DNA from 3 places in the Gracilibacillus sp. Marseille-QA3620 genome. Region 2 is predicted to be linked to each of the others. Evidence: riboswitches for the same ligand, from Rfam matches in the RefSeq annotation. Region 2 holds a riboswitch; each other region holds the start of a gene.
What was found. A riboswitch is a leader RNA that binds a small molecule or an ion and turns the genes downstream of it on or off. The one in region 2 is predicted to bind cobalamin.

Region 1 (6,352 bases), 1.3 Mb from region 2:
ATGGGAATCAGATTCAATCAGGCGACACATATACGTATTATTTTGAGACGATGTCACCACTGAAGATTCCCATTGGCACAGTTGCCCGGCTCGAGCGGGATGGGAGCAAATACGATGCTCGTGTGCTGTCGGCTGAGGGAAATACTCTATTAGTTTCTTTGGATCAATCCATTGGGGATCTAATTGATGAGGCCTTTATTTCCCATGATCCATGGGAGCTTTTAGAGCAATTGATTGAACGGTTAGATGATATTAAGAAGAGTAAACGGAAGCGCAGCCGAGTCAAGAGGCTGATGAATCCCGATTTTCCGGATAAGAGGACGCGCACTGATAGCAAAACGGCTGTGCAGGAGCTGTTTCAGCGTTCGAAATACAATCCGGTAACCTTTGTCTGGGGACCGCCGGGAACAGGGAAGACATATACGCTGGCAAGAACAGCTGCAAATAAATATTTTAAGGATAAGAGAGTATTGGTGCTTTCGCACAGTAACCAAGCAGTAGATGTACTGCTTGGGGAGATGGCTGCCTTCATTAAGAAGGCGGATAAGTTTCGTACTGGCGATCTATTGCGCTACGGAAACCAGGCAGGTGACGGGTTATTGATGCATGGAGACATTCTGCCGTCACAATTGCTTGCTGACCAGGATGCAGGTTTGCTGTCTGATAAAGATCGGATTACCGAGGAGAAGCGTCTCTTGAAGAAGGATCTCTCCCAATCGTTCAGTGTCAGGGACTCACAACAGCTTCTAGAGCTTGAACAGAAGCTTGGGCGTATTCTTGACAGAATTCGTAAGCAGGAGATGAAGCTCGTCAAGGAGGCTTCCATTATCGGAACAACGCTTGCAAAGGCGGCCAATGATCCTGTCATATTTGAGCAGGAATATGACCTTGTCATTGTAGATGAGGCGAGCATGGCGTTTATCCCGCAGATTGCCTTTGCCGTAAGTATGGCAAAAAGAGCGATTGTTTGCGGAGATTTCAAACAGCTGCCGCCGATTGCAGCATCAAGGGGGCAGCTTGTTGATACATGGCTGCGGGAGGATATATTCCACCGTGCTGGTGTCGCTGATATTGCGAGCGGCGGCGTATTGCATCCACATCTATTCCTCTTGAAGGAACAAAGAAGGATGCATCCGGATATATCTGCTTTTACGAATCAATATTTATATAATTCCCTTGTCGGAGATCATCCAAGCGTGCAGAAGAGCCGGGAAGAGATTGTGGCCCGGGCGCCGTTCGAACAAGCGGCTTCCATTCTGTTAGATGCGAGCTTTACTGGTGAGCATTGTTTTAGCGGGGGCACCTCAGGGTCAAGGATGAATATCATGCATGCCCTGCTTTCTCTGCAGCTGCTTCATGAAGCCTACCAGGGCGGAAGCAAATCAATCGGGTATGTGACACCATACAGGGCTCAAGCCATCTTGATGGAGAAGCTTCTTCAAGACTTTTATCCGGAGCAGTATGGGGCAGGTGCGTTTATGGCCGCAACTGTGCATCGTTTCCAGGGGAGCGAGAGGGAACTGATGATCTTTGATACGGTCGACTCGTATCCAGAGAGAAGAGCTGGTATGCTCTTAACGGGTAAAGAGAGTGAGCGTCTATTGAATGTGGCAATCACAAGGACAAAAGGCAAGCTTATTCATGTCAGTGATGTGAATTTCTTGAAGAATACGATTCCGAGATATAAAACCTTGCATCAATTCATTGATTTCCAGCTTCAGCACAATAAGACGGTCGGGATGGACCAAATTGGAAAATGGATCAAGCATCCTCATCCAAAGCTTAAATGGATGTATGCCCGCAAACTAGATGATGTGCTGAATGATGTAAAAGAGGCTCAGAGTCAAATTATTCTATCGCTTCCTAATCGCTGTATTTTATCGAAGGAGCTTGCACAAGCACTGACCACAAGACCAGCTCGTGCGAAATTAGCTCTCTATTCAAAAGAGGAGCATCCTTATTTAGACCCGGATCTTCATATACAGGAGGGACCTCCATTCAGCATGATCTGTATTGATCGCCGTTTCTTATGGCTGGGCATCCCGATTGAAGCGAATAGAAATGTTGATCCGCCTTATGTAGCGGTCAGACTCGACTCGGAGGAAACCATCAACTATATCCTGCAACAATTACCACGTGGTTAGGAAAAATATGTCCTTTGCTATTTTCTTTAGATAGTTATATAATCTTATATACAAGATATAGTTTGTGAATAAAAACACAAATACAAGATATTGATTAAGTGCAGTTAAGGCGCCATTTATGGCTTAATAGGGAATTCGGTTAAAATCCGGAACTGTACCCGCAACTGTGAATGCTGATGAAATAAGTAATCCACTGTGAAGAGACTTCATGGGAAGGGCTTAGAGTAAAGGGAAGCATGAGTCAGGAGACCTGCCTTATCGAGCAATCGTTTTGCCTTTATCGGGAGCAATGAAGGTGGATAGTAGCAGCAAATGAAGAGTATATTCATTTTTATGCAAATCCAATCCCATTGCCTGAAGATAGAGGTGATGGGATTTTTTATTTGGGAGGCGTATTGATATGAGTAAGGTGTGTATAGAAAAAACGTTGGCGGAAACTCAGTCTGTTGAGGAATTATTGAGCTCATTTAATGAAATTGTTCATTTGACGAATCCTGAATTAGTCAATGAGAATGCAAATATGAATGCGTCTACTCCAATGGGGCAGATGGGGAAATTCGCCAGTGAGTCTGCACGCTTTTTTGCGAGAGAAAACCTATTATCTGAGGAAGTAAAAAAGGCAATTGAAGCTAATTTGCTTTATCCGCATGATTTGGATTTTATGCCGACGGGGACAACAACCTGCTGTCAAATTCCTCTTGGACAAATGCTTACGAAGGGATTTGACACCGGTCATGGAAGCATGCGTCCGCCTAAGGATATATCAAGTGCAATGGCGCTGGCCTCTATCATATTGCAAGCAAACCAAAATATGCAGCATGGCGGTCAGTCATTCCCGATGTTTGATGCTGATCTTGCTCCATTTGTCCGTAAAACCTATGAGAAGCATGTAAAGCGCTTAGAAGCCTATCCAAGTGATTGGAGCAAAGAAACGATAGAGCAAATCGCTTGGGAGGAAACGGAGAATACCGTATATCAAGCTTGTGAAGCCTTCGTACATAATTGCAATTCCATGCATTCACGCGGGGGCGGACAGGTGCCGTTTGTGTCTGTGAACTATGGAACAGATACAACGAAAGAAGGGCGGATGCTTATTAAAAATCTTTTGCTGGCAACAAAAGCCGGGCTTGGCAATGGGGAAACACCAATCTTCCCAATTCAAATCTTTAAAGTGAAGGAAGGGGTTAACTTCAATGAGAATGACCCTAACTATGACCTTTACTTATTGGCCCTGGAAACGACTGCTGAACGTTTATTCCCGAATTTCAGCTTCATTGACAGCCCGTTTAATAAGCAATATTATGATGGCACACATGAATCAGAGGTAGCCTATATGGGATGCCGTACAAGGGTGATGGGCAATAGACATGGTGTTGAGAACAGTATTGGGCGTGGCAATCTTTCCTTCACATCCATTAACTTAGTTAAGCTGGCGCTCCTGTCCAATACGCTAGAGGATTTCTATCGTCGACTAGATGACATGTGCGATCTTGCCATAGTTCAGCTTTATGAGCGTTATCTATACCAAGCTGCGAAACAAGTGCGTCACTTCCCATTCCTGTATACACAAGGAGTTTGGAAAGGAGCAGAAGAATTAAACGAGGATGATCAGCTTAAGGAAATCCTGAAACAAGGTTCACTCGCGTTCGGATTCATCGGGCTTGCAGAATGTGTGAAAGCCTTGACTGGTTTCCATCATGGTGAAAGTGAAGAATCCTACGAGCTTGCCCTTGATATTATCCGCTTCATGAGGGAGAAGGCGGATAAGGCAGCAGAGACCTATGATTTGAATTATTCCTTAATTGCAACGCCAGCAGAGGGACTTAGCGGAAAATTCGTGAAGAAAGACCGTCTTGAATTCGGCAGTATAAAAGATATTACAGACCGTGAATATTACACAAATTCATTCCATATTCCAGTCCATTTTCCAATCAAGTCACTCGATAAGATCCGTAAGGAAGCGCCATTCCATGCTTACTGTAATGGCGGACATATCACCTATGTGGAAATTGACGGGGACCCTAAGAATAATTTGAAGGCACTCGACCAAATTATTCGTGCGATGGCTCATTACAAAATCGGTTATGGTTCTATTAACCATCCAGTTGACCGTTGCTTAAAATGCAATTATAAAGGGTATATTCAGGATACTTGCCCTCATTGCGGCAATGAGAACGAAGAGGATATTGAACGGATTAGAAGAATCACCGGTTACTTGGTAGGGGATATGAGTAAATGGAACCCGGCTAAACGTGCAGAAGAAAGAAACAGAGTGAAGCACGGATGATGAAGGTGATGAATATCATCCATGACAGCATTGTGGATGGGGAAGGCTTGAGAACAGTTGTGTTTTTTGCGGGCTGCCTTCATTTCTGTAAGGGATGTCATAATCCCTCAAGCTGGAATCGGGAGAATGGTCGAGACATGACCATTGATGATATCTATGAGGAGGTTATGTCCAATCCTCTGACAGATGTTACATTCTCAGGGGGAGAGCCTTTTATGCAGGCCGATGAACTTCAATATCTGGTCATGAGGCTGAAGGAGTCGGGCAAGAACATTTGGATATACAGCGGCTATACACATGACGAACTCCTCACCCATCCCAATCCTGCCTGCCAGAATGTTCTTAAATATTGTGACGTATTGGTTGACGGCAGGTTTGAACTGGAGAAAAGGGATCCGAAGCTGCTGTTTAGAGGAAGCTCTAATCAGCGAATCATTCATTTGCAGTCTGTCTGATGAAGCGAAAAAGACACCCGTTTTGGGTGTCTTTTTCGTTTTGAAAGCATCCTTTACCAGCGGTGAGCCTTTGCGTTACTTCTCAAAATGATATTGGTCTGAGACATCATCGTATGTCCGTTGACCTGTGACTTTGAGCGCTTCCTTCTTGTCCAGTTATGGTGAAAAAGGGAAGAGTGCGAATCTAATTCGTTTCTGTAACTCAAGTCTAATCACCTCGTCAGTTGGATACGTTCTTGGCTCACACCCCGTATGAGGGAGCAGCCTTTTTTAGTATGTCTCTATATGTCATTGTTCATGCATGGGAATCATACAAAGGTACTGTTTTGGGAAAAAGAGGGATTTTTATGGTGAGAATAGGGAATAAAGTGCTTTAATTAATAGAGAGATTGCCTTATGATAAAACGAAGGAAAAATGTTACAATTATTTTATTGTTGTTACAAAGATATTATTTTGAACAGAAATTTTATTTATAACGAATTATTGGCATGATTCTTTCAAGGAGGCTGCAATTAAGTTGTTTAAAGAGATTTCCATTTCCCGTACTTCATGTATAGGAAACTCCCCGATATATCAATCAACCATTCAATCAGACGGCAGAGTATTTTGGAACGGTGAGAAGAATGTATCTTTTTTAGGAGAACATAAATTTACGATCAGCAGCCCGCGCTTGAAGAAATTAGAGGATTTATTACTATCATTTGATTATAAGAATTTTACTTATCACTCATCGAGGGAAATTATCCCTGATAGTCCTACATGTGTTACACGTGTTGTCTTTAAGCACGGGGAGACAAAAACGGTTGTTCATGATTTGGGTGATGTGGATGGTATGATAGAAAATAAAAAGCATACCTTAAAAAAGCTTGAACGCTTTGAGCGGGATCTTGAGAGAATTGCTGGATTAAAGACCCTAATCAAGCAGCCATTATATTTGTATCATTTCAAGAACAAGCACATGGAGAATGTGGAATATGTATTATCCTCTCCAAGCCAGGAAGAAGCCTTCAAGCTGATTGACGCTACTTATGTTCAATGCAAAAATTGGGAAATAGAAAAACTCGGACGTGATTCTACCCATCATTTGCACCCATATATCGTTATGCAAAAAGATGATTAAGCATACTAATTTTGAAAGAAGGATGAATTTCCAAAAGAGAAATTCATCCTTTTTTATAAAAAAGACCTTTTTCATGTCTTTAGGGCTTGCGGAGCAGGGAATTCAGGAGTACAATTATTTTTATTAACTATTCTGACAATTTGAAGGAGACATCATATGGATACGCAAATCTCAATCATTCATGCAAGAACAAAAAAACAAAAACCTAATCCAGAGGCACTAGGGTTCGGAAGAATCTTCACGGATCACATGTTTATTATGGATTATGATGAAGAACTAGGTGGCTGGCATGATCCGCGCATCATCCCATATCAACCCATCACGCTTGATCCTTCCTGCATGACC
Region 2 (6,352 bases):
GCTGAATCGGCGGGCCTCCAAGACCTGGTCCAGGCAATGTAAGAGCAATGGCGCAATCTCCCCATCCAAGCTCCTCTGAAGCAATCACGCCAAGCCGGTTTCCCTGCTTTTCCCGTTTCTTCTCCTCTTTTTCTTTCCTCTCAACATCTCCATCCTTCTCTCCAAAGGAAGACATACTGAGCGAGATTCCTAATTGATTGACTTTCTTCAGCCAATCATCCGGCACCCTCTTTTGTTCATCAGACAGCATAGAAATGGGACGGACTTCATTTTCGGCAAACCAATGGACAACATCCTTAACTTGGGCTTGATGTGGAGACAGTTCGTATGAAATCAACCGCTTCACTCCTTTCATCTTCATTCAGGAGCCAATCTCCTGCATACGCGTTTAAGTCATGCTCCTGCGCAAGCCATACCACTTGGGCCTGACCGTCTCTCATCCATTTCTCAACAGGGTGGTCTTGGACATATCCATGTCCCCCAAGAAGCTGTACAGCCGAATCTGTCACAAACCGGACAGCTCGATGAGCATTCTGCAGAGCTTGAATACTGTGGAATCCAGCATCATTGGCTCCAATGTCTATTTGCTTAGCCGCATATAGAACAAGATGGCGGGCAGCTTTGACATGAATCGCCATCTGAGCGACATTAAAGGATACCCCTTGAAACTTAGCGATTTCTGAGCCGAATGCCTTCCGGCTTGCGGTGTATTCCACCGTATAATCAAGCGCAGCAGAGATAACCCCTACCTCCTTCGCTGCCTCCATGACCCGAATTCGCCTCATAGCAGACTGAGCAAGCTTTCTCGCTTCTACCCCTCTAGCAATGACCGACTCCTTGGAAACGGTTACTTTTTTGAATGACAGGCTGGCAAACCCAGCGCTTAATAGACCTAATCGATAATCACCCTCTAAAGCCTTGAATGAATGATCGAGGCTGTTCTCAAGCAAGAGAATGACCTCTTCTCCATCCTGTGCTTTCCCGTGGATCAGCACATAGTCCGCATACTTCCCATTTCTAAGCGGAACAGTCTCGCCATCAATCAGATAGCCCTCTTCATGACGGCTGATGGACAGCTTTGGCTGGTTCGGATGGCAAAAGGCGATTGTTGGTACATTCCCAGCCTGACAAGCTTTCTTATAGGCAGCAAAAGCAGGATGTTTCTCCGCTTCTCTTATAAAGGCCCCTGACTCCCCTGCTCCTGGAAGTCCCTGTACGATGTCTAAATCCCCATAAGCTAATGCCTCCAAAATCTGTACCTGCGAGAGGACAGGAAGCTCTAATCCACCAAAGCTTTCCGGCAATTCAAGGGTATCCAGGCCAATTTCTTGCAGCTTCTTGATGATTTCCTCACTGACCTTACGATTCTTTTCCATTTCTCTTGCGGCCGGCCGAATCATTTTCAGGGCAAAATCTCGCGCCACTTGAATAAATGCGGCTTCCTCCTCACTCGGTTTGAATGAAACCAAGCCAAATCCCTCCTCACATATTAGTGATCGTTCGATAGATTGACGAACGCGCCTATGACAAGCCTGTTCAACAATCTGGCCATTTCCTCTATATGAAGGTCACTAGTTGTCTCCTTCACATGGCGAATCACCACCTCATTAATGGCGCCTACCATTGCCTGCGAGATAATGCGGATTTCTTCCTCTCTCACCTGTTCTGAAAACTCTTGATAGGCAAAGACAAAAATCAGGTCAGCAAAGCTTTGCATCGCTTCACGCCTGACTACCTCCACCTCCTCAGAAATACCAACTGATTCAAGCAGGATAAAATGAGCCACAGCAGGATTGGTAAAGCAGATTTGCAAATAGCGATAAATACCGGCATACGCTTTATAGCCAACTCTCGGCTCTTGCACAGCTGCCTTTTTGATTTCCAAGGCGATTTCATCAATTAAATCCTGGCAAAGAGCCACAACTAATGCTTCCTTGCTCGAAAATTGCTGATAGAAGGTCGTTTTGGATACATGGGCAGCTTCAACAATCTCGAGAACAGAGGTATTCTTAAAACCCTTTAAAGCAAAGAGCTTTAAGGCAGAATACAGCATCTTATCCTTCGCTTCTTTCGGAAGTTCCTTCATTAGCAGCATCTTGATCATTCCATTCTGTTATGAGAGTACGAGTACGTATTGGTACTATCTTAACCCAGTAATTGGGACTTTTCAATAAAATTAACAGAAAATTTAAATAATAGTTTTCGACAAAAAAAGAGCTGGACAGCTTTCTTAATGAAAGCCTTCCAACTCTTTTATCTTATTTATACACATCCGGGTAGACTGCCTTCGCAATCTCCTTTAATCCATCAATTAAGCGAGGACCTGGTCTCGTGACCGTATCGCTGTTCACATCATAAACTTCCTTCTTCTTCACAGCATTTACTTCAGACCAGCCGCTTCTAGCGTAAACCTGCTCTTGTGGATTATCGATATAATAACCATATGTAGTGATGATAACATCAGGATCCCTTTCAATGACCGTTTCCTCACTCATCGTTACCCAGCCTTCTTGGTCGGCTGCAATATTTTCTGCCCCAATGATCTCGAGCATTTCGTTCATAAATGTGCCGCTTCCCGTTGTATATAAATCCGGTGAGGCCGATACTTCAATCCATACCTTCTTCGTTTCCTTCACCTCAGCCGCTTTCTCTTTAATGGCTGCTATCTCTTCTTTCATTTCAGCGATGATTTCTTCGCCTTCCGCCTCTTTACCAGTTGCCTTTGCAATCAGCTCCATTGTCTCATAGGCACCTTCAATAGAATTTGCATCTGGGACAACAACGACATCTATCCCAGCTGATTGAAGCTGTTGTATGATATCTTTATCATTTGTCCCTTGAGAGGCTGAAAATAAAGCAAGATCAGGATTAAGCTCCAATAATTTCTCCACATTCACCTCAATGCCGCCTAGCTTTGTTTTCTCAGAAACAGACTCAGGATAATTATCATAATCAGATACCCCGACAATTTCATCCTCAAGCCCTAATGCATACGCTGTTTCAGTATTGCTCGGAAGCAAGGAGACAATACGCTCAGGCTTATCTTTGATCGTAATCTCTTCTCCTGTTCCATCCTTCACCGTTACTGGAAATGCGCTTTCTGTACTTTCACTGGAGTTCTTGCTCTCGTTTTCATTCTCTGATGTACCGCCGCAAGCAGTAAGAACAATGGATAAGGCCATCAAGAAGGCCAATATACCGGCAAATCTCTTCTTCATTAACACGAATAATTCCCCTCCTCTAAAGTGAAACTTCCATCATCGAGGATTTCTAAACCTCAATGACAGTTAGTTTAAGCAATCCGGCATTTACGGACAATGGTTCTTATGCTCCTCGATTTTCCTTTGCGCTTTTAGCCGTGGAGCCCTTTCTGTCTGTTAATGCGGAATCAAATCTTCAGCCACATAAAAAGCCTTAGCTTCAATACGAAGCTAAGGCGGCATTCCAGTAATAGAAGCATAGAATCAGTCGCCCTATTCTTCCCACCGAAAAATAGAATTCAAGTACATAGAGCAGGTTTCCTGGCTTACGCTTATCTTGTTTAACCTGATTCCGCCTTCCCGTATTCAATAATGAACCAGTGGCATGAGTGAATCAGTTTATATGCGTTTACAGTAGCGGGGGCTGCACCGGACTTGCACCGGTTTCCCTATTATCCTTGTTTTCATCAAGGCACTCTATTACGGATTATATGGTTGTATCTCTAATCATATCCTCAATTGGATAAATTCTCAATAGCCGAATCATCCTCTTCTGCATCATAATGCTCTCGGCAAAAAGTAAGGACAGCTGTCTCTTCGTCTTCTTCTAATTCAAAGTCGAGCACATTTTTCGTTTCATTTTCAATGAATTCATATTTGCTGATTCGTTCCTTCTCTTCATCCTTTAAGAAAATAACGCGCAGCATAACACCGTTCTCGCTATATAATTCATCATCCTCCGGAACATCGAGCTCAAGAAAGAATTCATACCGTTCGCCGGTTAAAATTCCAAATGGATCGTCCAATCTTTCCACTGTATAGCCTTCAATCTTTAACATTCAATCAAACCTTTCATCCATAACTATTTCATATTATACATATTTGTTCGACATTTTAACCACTTTTTGTTTCTATGCATTAATCATTTCTGCATATTCTTCATGCATTTTCCCTAAACTATTCGAGAAACCCTGATGACTTAGGAGAACAAAATGCGAAAATTAATTGTACTTTCCTTATTAGCTCTTCTTCTGCTTCCAAATGAAGCTCTTGCCAAAACAGCCTATTTAAGCTTTGATGACGGCCCATCCAATATCACTGAACCAATCATGGATATCCTTGATCTCCATGATGTGAAGGCAACTTTCTTCGTTACCGGTACGAAAGAAAAATCACACCATTATTTATACAAGGAAATGGTGAAACGTGGTCATGCTCTTGGACTTCATTCCTATTCGCACAAGTATTCATCTATTTACCGGTCAAAGGCATCTTTCTATGCGGATATTGAACGGCTGGAGGAATTCTTGAAGAAAGAAGTCGGTTCCTCTCCAAATATATTACGCTTTCCCGGCGGTTCAAATAATTACATCAACCGGCAATATGCCGGTACTAATTTGATGCCAATCCTTAAGGAGGAAGGCAAGAAACGCGGTTATGTATTTTTTGATTGGAATTGTGATGCAAATGATGCGATTAACCCTCCGGTTCCCGAAAAGAAAATTACAGCTGGGATTATGAATTCAATCAATGGACAAGAAAATTTATATATCCTGCTCCATGATTTCAATGGGAATACAACCGTTGTAGATGGACTGCCTGAAATTATCCGCCGTTTGAAGCATAAAGGCTACACATTTAAGGTGATGGATGAGACAACACCTCCTCTTGAGTTTTAAAGACGAACAAAAAGCCCATCTCACATTTTATTAGGGATGGGCTTTTTGTTCACTCGTCTTATTCAACGACCAGGTATTTTCCGTGCTCCATATTGATAACATAATCAGGCTTTGGCGGCTTTCCGCCATGCTCCTTGATTTTCGCCTTATGGCCTGCGATATGCTCAGGGCTCTTCTCCCAGGCCTTCCATGCTTCCTCTGATTCCCATCGAACCAGCATAACCACTTCCTCTTCCCCGCGTGCTGCTTTCTTCACTAACAGCTCACGCCCGATGAATCCTTCACGCTGTTCCACTAAGGATGGTCCTTGTCCAGGCTTTTTCTTAAAGCGCTCAAGTATCTTGTCTGCATTTCCTTCTGTCACTGTCCACTTACGGATTTGTACAAACATGATTCTCACTCCTGTCCCATTTAGTTAAAAAGAGCATGTCCCTTTGAGACATGCTCCATATTAATGAAATTATTTAAGCTCATTTAAGATTTCATCAAGTTTATCTGCTTCTGTTGTTACACCATTGCTTGAGAAGTACCAGTTAACACCGTCAAGATAGACGATTTTTCCTTCTTTATAAGCACGTGTTTTTTTGATGATATCATTTTCAATATCTTTTTTGATTGTCTCTACATCAGAAGCTGTACGGTCAATGATGAGCAACACCTCTGGGTCAACGGAAAGGACAGATTCATAAGAGAAATCGGAACCATGTGATGAAGCATCGATTTCAGTTGTTGCCGGCTTAAATCCAAAGTCATTATAAACATAAGCGAAGCGAGAATCTTTACCGTTGTCGAATCCGGAGATTTTCTTGTCATTGTACATAGCCACTAGTGCATTTTCATAGCCTGCTGCTTTTTCTTTCACAGCATCCACTTTTTCTTGCAGATTTGCTTTTAATTCCTCTGCTTTATCTTTCTTATCAAAGATTTTAGCTGCTAGATCAACTGTTTCGTATACAGCCTCTATGTAATTCTCATTGTCAGAGCCAATGAAAACAACATTTGGCGTAATTTCTTTAAGCTCTTCATAGTACGGTGTTTGACGGCCTGAGATGAAAATAACATCCGGCTCTGCTGCTGCTACTGCTTCAAATTCGATTTGTTTCAATGTACCAACATCAGCTACATCATCATTTACATACTTTTCTTTCAAGTGATCCGGCATATTTCCTTTACCACCGCCGGCAGCAACCCCTACGATTCCTTCAACCCCTAAAGCATCAAGTGTATCTAAGAAACCATAGTCAAGCGCTACAATACGCTCAGGCATTTTATCTAAAGTGACATCTTCAAATGTCGTCGTTTTTCCGCTTTCTTCATCTTCACGTGAATCTGATAATGAAGGCACAGTCATCGGGAATGCTGAGTTAGACTCATTTCCTTCTGTTTGTGAAGCTTTCTCAGAGGAATCTCCTCCTGTTGACTCTTCACTTGTGTTACATGCAGACAACATTAATGTTAGTGTTGCAAGAGCTG
Region 3 (6,352 bases), 290 kb from region 2:
GAAGCGTGCCGGATTGTTTCGGACACTGTACGAATCATAGGGATTAGGGCATGCTTGCCTTTCTTTATGCTGCGAACAATTAACAGCCATCTTCCAGGAGGGAGAGGGCTTTTGATGTTTTCTGAAAAACGATACAAGGGGAGGAGCTCGTAGGATGAAATGGACACGCACAGTCATCGGTTATCCGTATATTGGTGAGGATCGGGAATGGAAGAGATGCTTAGAGGCTTTTTGGAGGGGAGAGGTATCAGAGGAAACGTTTCTTGATCAGCTGAAGCAAATACGCTTATCCAGGCTGAAGAGGCAGATGGAGCTTGGAATCGATGTCATGACTGTTGGAGATTTCACGCTGTATGACCGGATGCTCGATACGGCGTTTATGTTTGGGATGATTCCAGCCCGTTATTCTGATGTAAGCAGATTATCGAATCTCTCCCTTTATTATGCCATGGCAAGGGGAGAAAAAGGGGCCGTTGCTTGTGAAATGACGAAATGGTTCAACACAAATTATCACTATATTGTTCCTGAATATGATGGCCAGGAACTTTACATAACGAACAATCGTCTACTTGATTGGTTCAAGGAGGCGAGAGATGAGCTTGGCGTTGTGACGAAACCGACGATGATTGGGCCGTATACCTTCATCAAACTTGCAAAGGGCTATGATGATTGGGAGGCATTGGCAGAACAGCTTATTCCGCTGTACAGCCAGGTGATTGCAGAGCTGATTAAGGAGGGTGCTGAATGGGTGCAGCTTGAGGAGCCAGCCTTGGTGCTGACATTGGATGAAGAGGAAGTAGCCTTCGTGAAATCGATTTATGAGAAGCTGGCTGCTGAAAAAACAGCGGGAAACATTATGCTGCAAACATACTTTGAAGGTTTATCAGTCTATGAGGAGTTGATTCATCTCCCTGTAGATGGAATTGGTCTTGATTTTGTTTCCGGCTATCTGCAAAATATGACCTCCATGAAGCAATTTGGGTTCCCCGCTGAAAAGGTGCTTGCCATCGGTATTGTGGATGGGCGCAATATATGGAAGGCTGATTTGGTGGAGAAGGCCGAATTGATCCAGTCCATCCTTGGAGTATTCAAAGCTGCGGAAGTATGGGTCCAGCCTTCCTGCAGTTTGCAGCATGTACCGGTATCCGCTTCGACGGAGCAGAAAATGGACGGGAATATTAAAGGGCTGCTCGCATTTGCTGATGAGAAAATCAAGGAAATTGATCAGCTTGTTACGTACTTTGAGAAGCCAGGGATAGTTCTTGGCGGAAATAGGAGAGCGGTGCAGCCGGCTGTCACAGGGGTGACTCTTGAATCAGAGGACTTTAAACGATCTTCACCCTATCCTGTTCGCCGAGATATTCAAGCGCAGAAGCTTAACCTGCCGATTTTCCCGACGACAACCATTGGCAGCTTCCCGCAGTCAAAGGAAGTGAAGGAAACGCGTAAGGCTTGGCGAGATAAGATTATTTCCGATGAATCCTATGAAGCGTTTATTGCACGTGAGACCGAGCGGTGGATTCGCATACAAGAGGATTTAGAACTTGATGTGCTTGTGCACGGAGAGTTTGAACGGACAGATATGATTGAATATTTCGGAGAGAAGCTTGATGGCTTTGCCTTGAGTGAAAAGGCATGGGTGGTCTCTTATGGGTCTCGCTGCGTGAAGCCGCCTATCATTTATGGAGACGTGAAGTGGCTTGAGCCGATGACCTTGAAGGAGACGGCTGCTGCGCAAGCGATGACCGAGAAGCCGGTGAAGGGAATGCTGACTGGTCCTGTGACTATCTTAAACTGGTCCTTTGTCCGAGATGATATCCCGCGCAAGGATGTTGCTAATCAGCTTGCCCTTGCCCTTCGTAAGGAAATCGACTGCCTTGAGCAAGCCGGAATTACTATTATTCAGGTGGACGAACCGGCTTTAAGAGAAGGACTGCCCCTTCGAAGGGCGGATTGGCAGGAATACCTGACATGGGCAATCCCATCCTTCCGCCTTGCAACATCAGGTGTCCAAGATGAAACGCAAATCCATACACATATGTGCTACTGTGATTTCCATGATTTTGTGAAGCCGATTGAAGCGCTCGATGTTGATGTAATCTCCATTGAGACATCAAGAAGCCATGGCGAATTCATTCAATCTTTACAGCATACGCCCTATGAAAAGGGAATCGGATTAGGGGTGTATGATATTCATAGCCCGCGTATTCCATCTACAGAGGAAATGCTTGAAATTATGCAGGATAGCCTCGAGGTGCTTGAACTAAGTCAATTCTGGGTTAATCCTGATTGCGGGCTGAAGACAAGGAGGGAGGAGGAAACGGTTGCCTCGCTCCGCCATATGGTCAGTGCTGCCAAGCAATTGAGAAGCTTTATTAAGATGAGACAATATTAACCGATAATAAGGACGCTCCCTGTACTTTTTCGTGTACAGTGGGTGTCTTTTTTCTTGGGTAGGAAAAATTAATTCCTTGTAATAGGGACCGATATTCGATATGATAGAAACACCATATATGGTCGATTATTTAACGATGAAATCAATATATAGTATTAGCTAGGGAATAAGATGCGTATAGACGCTTAATAGGGAAATCGATGAGAGTTCGATACTGCCCCCGCAACTGTAAGTGCTGACGAACTAAACATAGTCCACTGTATCGGGTTGTCTCCTTTTGGAGGTGATGATACGGGAAGGGTTTGGTGAGGGTGACGCACAAGTCAGGAGACCTGTCTTATTTTTTGAATTTCAATTTTCTCCGGGGAGTGAGGAAGGAAATGATGGCATTTGAGGGCTCATATTCGATATATGTGCTGTTCCTTGTTATCTTTTCACCCGCTCTACTCATAGAGCGGGTTATTTTTTTGCCTTCGGAGATAATTTCATAGATAAAGGGAGATGGATGCATTGATTATGGAACGGTTAAGGAAGACGGAAAGATTGATTGAAGAGACCGCCCAGGAGTATAAGCTGAATATCGATGAGCTGATGGAGATGATGGCCCGCGGCAAGGAGTCTGAGGCAATTGAGACAGCTCTTCATTATGCGCTCAATAAGATTGCGATGGATGCACCTGACTGGACGTTCCTCGCAGCCCGGCTTTATTTGCAAAAGCTGTATGCGGAGGCAGCGGAGAACCGCGGGTATAAGGAGGACCTTAAATACGGCTCCTTCTCTGAGTTGGTTCAGACGCTTGTCGAGAAGGGCATTTATTCAGCGGAGCTTACTCAGGCCTATTCGAGAAGTGAATTGGACGAGGCAGCAGCGGAAATCATGCCTGAAAGGGATTATATCTTCAACTACATAGGCTTGTTCTTGCTTGCGGACCGTTATTTAGCAAGAGATCATGAGCGCCGTCTCTATGAATTGCCGCAGGAGCGTTTCTTGGTGATTGCCCTGCAATTGATGAAAAATGAAAAGCCTGACGTTCGAATGAGCCTTGTCAAAGAAGCTTATTGGGCACTCAGTCATTTGTACATGACCGTTGCGACACCAACGCTTGCGAATGCCGGCAAGAGCTTTGGCCAGCTGTCCTCCTGCTTCATTGACACAGTTGAGGATTCTTTAGACGGCATTTATTTGAACAACTGGGATACAGCCCGTCTGTCAAAGGATGGCGGCGGTGTCGGCATCTATTACGGCAAGCTTCGGGCGCTAGGCTCTGATATTAAGAAATTCAAGGGCAACTCCTCCGGGGTCGTGCCATGGATTCGCCTAATCAATGATACGGCGGTCAGTGTCGACCAGCTCGGGCAAAGGCAGGGCGCAATTGCTGTTTACTTGGATGTATTCCATAAAGACATCATGAATGGGTTCCTTGATTTGAAAACGAATAATGGGGATGAGCGCCGCAAAGCTCATGACATATTCACAGGGGTATGTATTCCCGATTTATTCATGGAGCAGCTTGAAAAGGTGGACGAGAACGGGCGCAGCATCGGGGAATGGCACACATTCTGCCCGCATGAGGTAAAGAGCATCATGGGCTGGAAGGACGAGAACGGCAATCTGCTTGGCCTTGAGGACTTCTATGATGAGAACGATGAGAAATACTTTACGGAGAAGTATATGGAAGCCGTTAATCATCCGCTCCTTCCGCGCAGAACGTATCGTGCAATGGATATTATGGCACGCGTGATGATCTCCCAGCTGGAGACAGGCACACCGTATATTTTCTACCGTGATGAAGTTAATCGCCAGAATCCGAACAAGCATGTGAACGGGAAAGGCCGTACATCTATTTATTGCAGCAATCTATGTACAGAAATTGCGCAAAATATGTCGGCAACAATGATTGTGAAGGAATATGAGGATGAGGAAGGGAATTTGGTCATCGTCCGTAAGCCTGGTGATTTCGTTGTTTGTAATCTATCCTCTATCAACCTGGCAAAGGCGGTTCCAGCCAATGTACTGGAGCGCTTGATTCGTATTCAGGTCCGGATGCTGGATAATGTCATTGACTTGAATACTATCAGTGTCGGACAGGCAGAGAAAACGAATAAGAAGTACCGGGCGATAGGGCTTGGTACATTCGGGTGGCATCATCTATTAGCCTTAGAGGGCATTTATTGGGAATCAGAGGAGGCTGTCGACTTTGCTGACCGTCTGTATGAGGATATTGCGTATTACACCATTCAATCCTCTATGGAACTAGCGGAGGAGAAGGGAGCATACAGTAGGTTCAGCGGTTCGGAATGGGAGACCGGCCGTTATTTCGAACGAAAAGGATATGCGACACAGCGCTGGAGTGAGCTTCAGGCAGACATCCGAGATAAAGGAATGCGCAATGGCTGGCTCATGGCGGTAGCTCCAAACTCCTCAACAGCCAAAATCGGCGGGTCAACAGATGGAATCGACCCAATCTATGCGGTTGAGTATGCAGAGGAGAAGAAGAACTTTAAATTCAAGGTGACAGCTCCTGATATTAATCACCGAACCTATGAGTATTACAAGAAGAGCAGACATCAATTAAGCCAGGTGTGGAGCATCAGGCAGAATGCCGCTCGCGGGCGTCATATCGACCAGGGCATCAGCTTTAACCTGTATGTGAAGCATGATATTAAGGCGAAGGAGCTATTGAACCTCCATCTGGAGGCTTGGAAGAACGGCTTGAAAACCACTTATTATGTAAGAAGCACGTCACAGGCAGAAATAGAAGAATGTGAATCCTGCCATAGCTAAAAGGAGAGAGACTGATGGTGAACGAAACGCTGAATAAAATTAAACTATTAAACCCGGAATATCCGAATAAATCAACTGGCATCATTAATGGAAAAACATCCGGTCTATTGAACTGGAATGATATTGCCTATCCGCAAATGTATGACCTGTATCAAACCCTGCTCTCTAACTTCTGGAAGGCACAGGAGATTAATATGCAGGATGATATTAAGCAATGGGATTCCTTGAGTGAGACGGAGAAGGATGTGTTTCTCCGTATTAATACCCAGTTGGCTTCCCTTGACAGCTTGCAGACACCGACGATGAGTCAGGTCATGGACTATGTCACAGACTCGAGCTTCAAGGCTATCTTCGCGGTCATTTCCCAGCAGGAGGCGGTTCATAATGAATCGTACTCCTATATCCTCAGCTCGCTTGTGCCGCTGCAGGAGCAAAACAAACGCTTCAATGAAGCGAAAGATGACCCAATTGTACAAAAGCGTAATAAGCTGATTTTGGATGCGTATGAGCAGTTCCGCAATGAGCCGACACCGCTGCATCTGTTTAAGCTTGCGGTCAACTCAATTAATCTGGAGGGAGTTTATTTCTACGCTGGTTTTGCTTTCTTCTATCATCTAGCACGCCACCAAAGAATGCTGAAGACGAGTACGATGATCAGCTATATCCAGCGTGATGAAATGCAGCATGCTTATTTCATCTCCCAATTCATCCGTATTTTGCTGACGGAAAATCCGGAGTTGAATACAGATGAGAATATTGAATATATTTACCGCACGATTGGAGAGGCGGTTGAGCTTGAGAAGGAGTGGTCCCGTTTCATTCTGAAGGATATTGAGGGCATTGACCTGGATGAGTTCGAGAACTATGTGGAGTACTTGGCTAACAAGCGCTTCCGCCAGCTGGGACTTAAAAATCTTTATCCGGAACGCAATAACCCAATGCCATGGATTCATGTATTCAGCGATGAGATGATTAATGAAACGAAGTCTGATTTCTTTGAGCAGAAATCACGTACCTATACGAAGGTTACTCAGTCAAATGGATTTGATGAGCTCTAATGAAGGCTGCTATTATCTATACGTCGAAAACAGGGAACACAGAGGAGCTTGCACTTGAATTGCGGACTCACTTTTCTCGGCGCATTCATACAGATTTGTTTACGATTAATCGTTT

Region 1: linked by a shared signal. The riboswitch ahead of ACY8DX_RS11510 (anaerobic ribonucleoside triphosphate reductase) and the one ahead of ACY8DX_RS17905 (ABC transporter substrate-binding protein) in region 2 are both predicted to bind cobalamin.
Region 3: linked by a shared signal. The riboswitch ahead of ACY8DX_RS19340 (ribonucleoside-diphosphate reductase subunit alpha) and the one ahead of ACY8DX_RS17905 (ABC transporter substrate-binding protein) in region 2 are both predicted to bind cobalamin.

Annotation. Positions count from the first base shown of each region.
Region 1 covers NZ_CM143102.1:2,272,110-2,278,461, reverse strand. The annotation lists gene ACY8DX_RS11515 (DEAD/DEAH box helicase) at 1-2,144, shown strand, start outside; cobalamin riboswitch at 2,236-2,416, shown strand; gene ACY8DX_RS11510 (anaerobic ribonucleoside triphosphate reductase) at 2,545-4,431, shown strand; gene nrdG (anaerobic ribonucleoside-triphosphate reductase activating protein) at 4,431-4,886, shown strand; gene ACY8DX_RS11500 (YpzG family protein) at 4,940-5,092, opposite strand; gene ACY8DX_RS11495 (DUF6438 domain-containing protein) at 5,405-6,007, shown strand; gene ACY8DX_RS11490 (branched-chain amino acid aminotransferase) at 6,164-6,352, shown strand, end outside.
Region 2 covers NZ_CM143102.1:3,544,273-3,550,624, forward strand. The annotation lists gene ACY8DX_RS17890 (acyl-CoA dehydrogenase family protein) at 1-337, opposite strand, end outside; gene ACY8DX_RS17895 (acyl-CoA dehydrogenase family protein) at 297-1,469, opposite strand; gene ACY8DX_RS17900 (TetR/AcrR family transcriptional regulator) at 1,490-2,104, opposite strand; gene ACY8DX_RS17905 (ABC transporter substrate-binding protein) at 2,259-3,218, opposite strand; cobalamin riboswitch at 3,495-3,695, opposite strand; gene ACY8DX_RS17910 (DUF6509 family protein) at 3,716-4,039, opposite strand; gene ACY8DX_RS17915 (polysaccharide deacetylase family protein) at 4,193-4,879, shown strand; gene ACY8DX_RS17920 (antibiotic biosynthesis monooxygenase family protein) at 4,938-5,270, opposite strand; gene ACY8DX_RS17925 (siderophore ABC transporter substrate-binding protein) at 5,340-6,352, opposite strand, start outside.
Region 3 covers NZ_CM143102.1:3,837,565-3,843,916, reverse strand. The annotation lists gene metE (5-methyltetrahydropteroyltriglutamate--homocysteine S-methyltransferase) at 155-2,395, shown strand; cobalamin riboswitch at 2,548-2,749, shown strand; gene ACY8DX_RS19340 (ribonucleoside-diphosphate reductase subunit alpha) at 2,987-5,179, shown strand; gene ACY8DX_RS19335 (ribonucleotide-diphosphate reductase subunit beta) at 5,194-6,237, shown strand; gene ACY8DX_RS19330 (flavodoxin domain-containing protein) at 6,237-6,352, shown strand, end outside.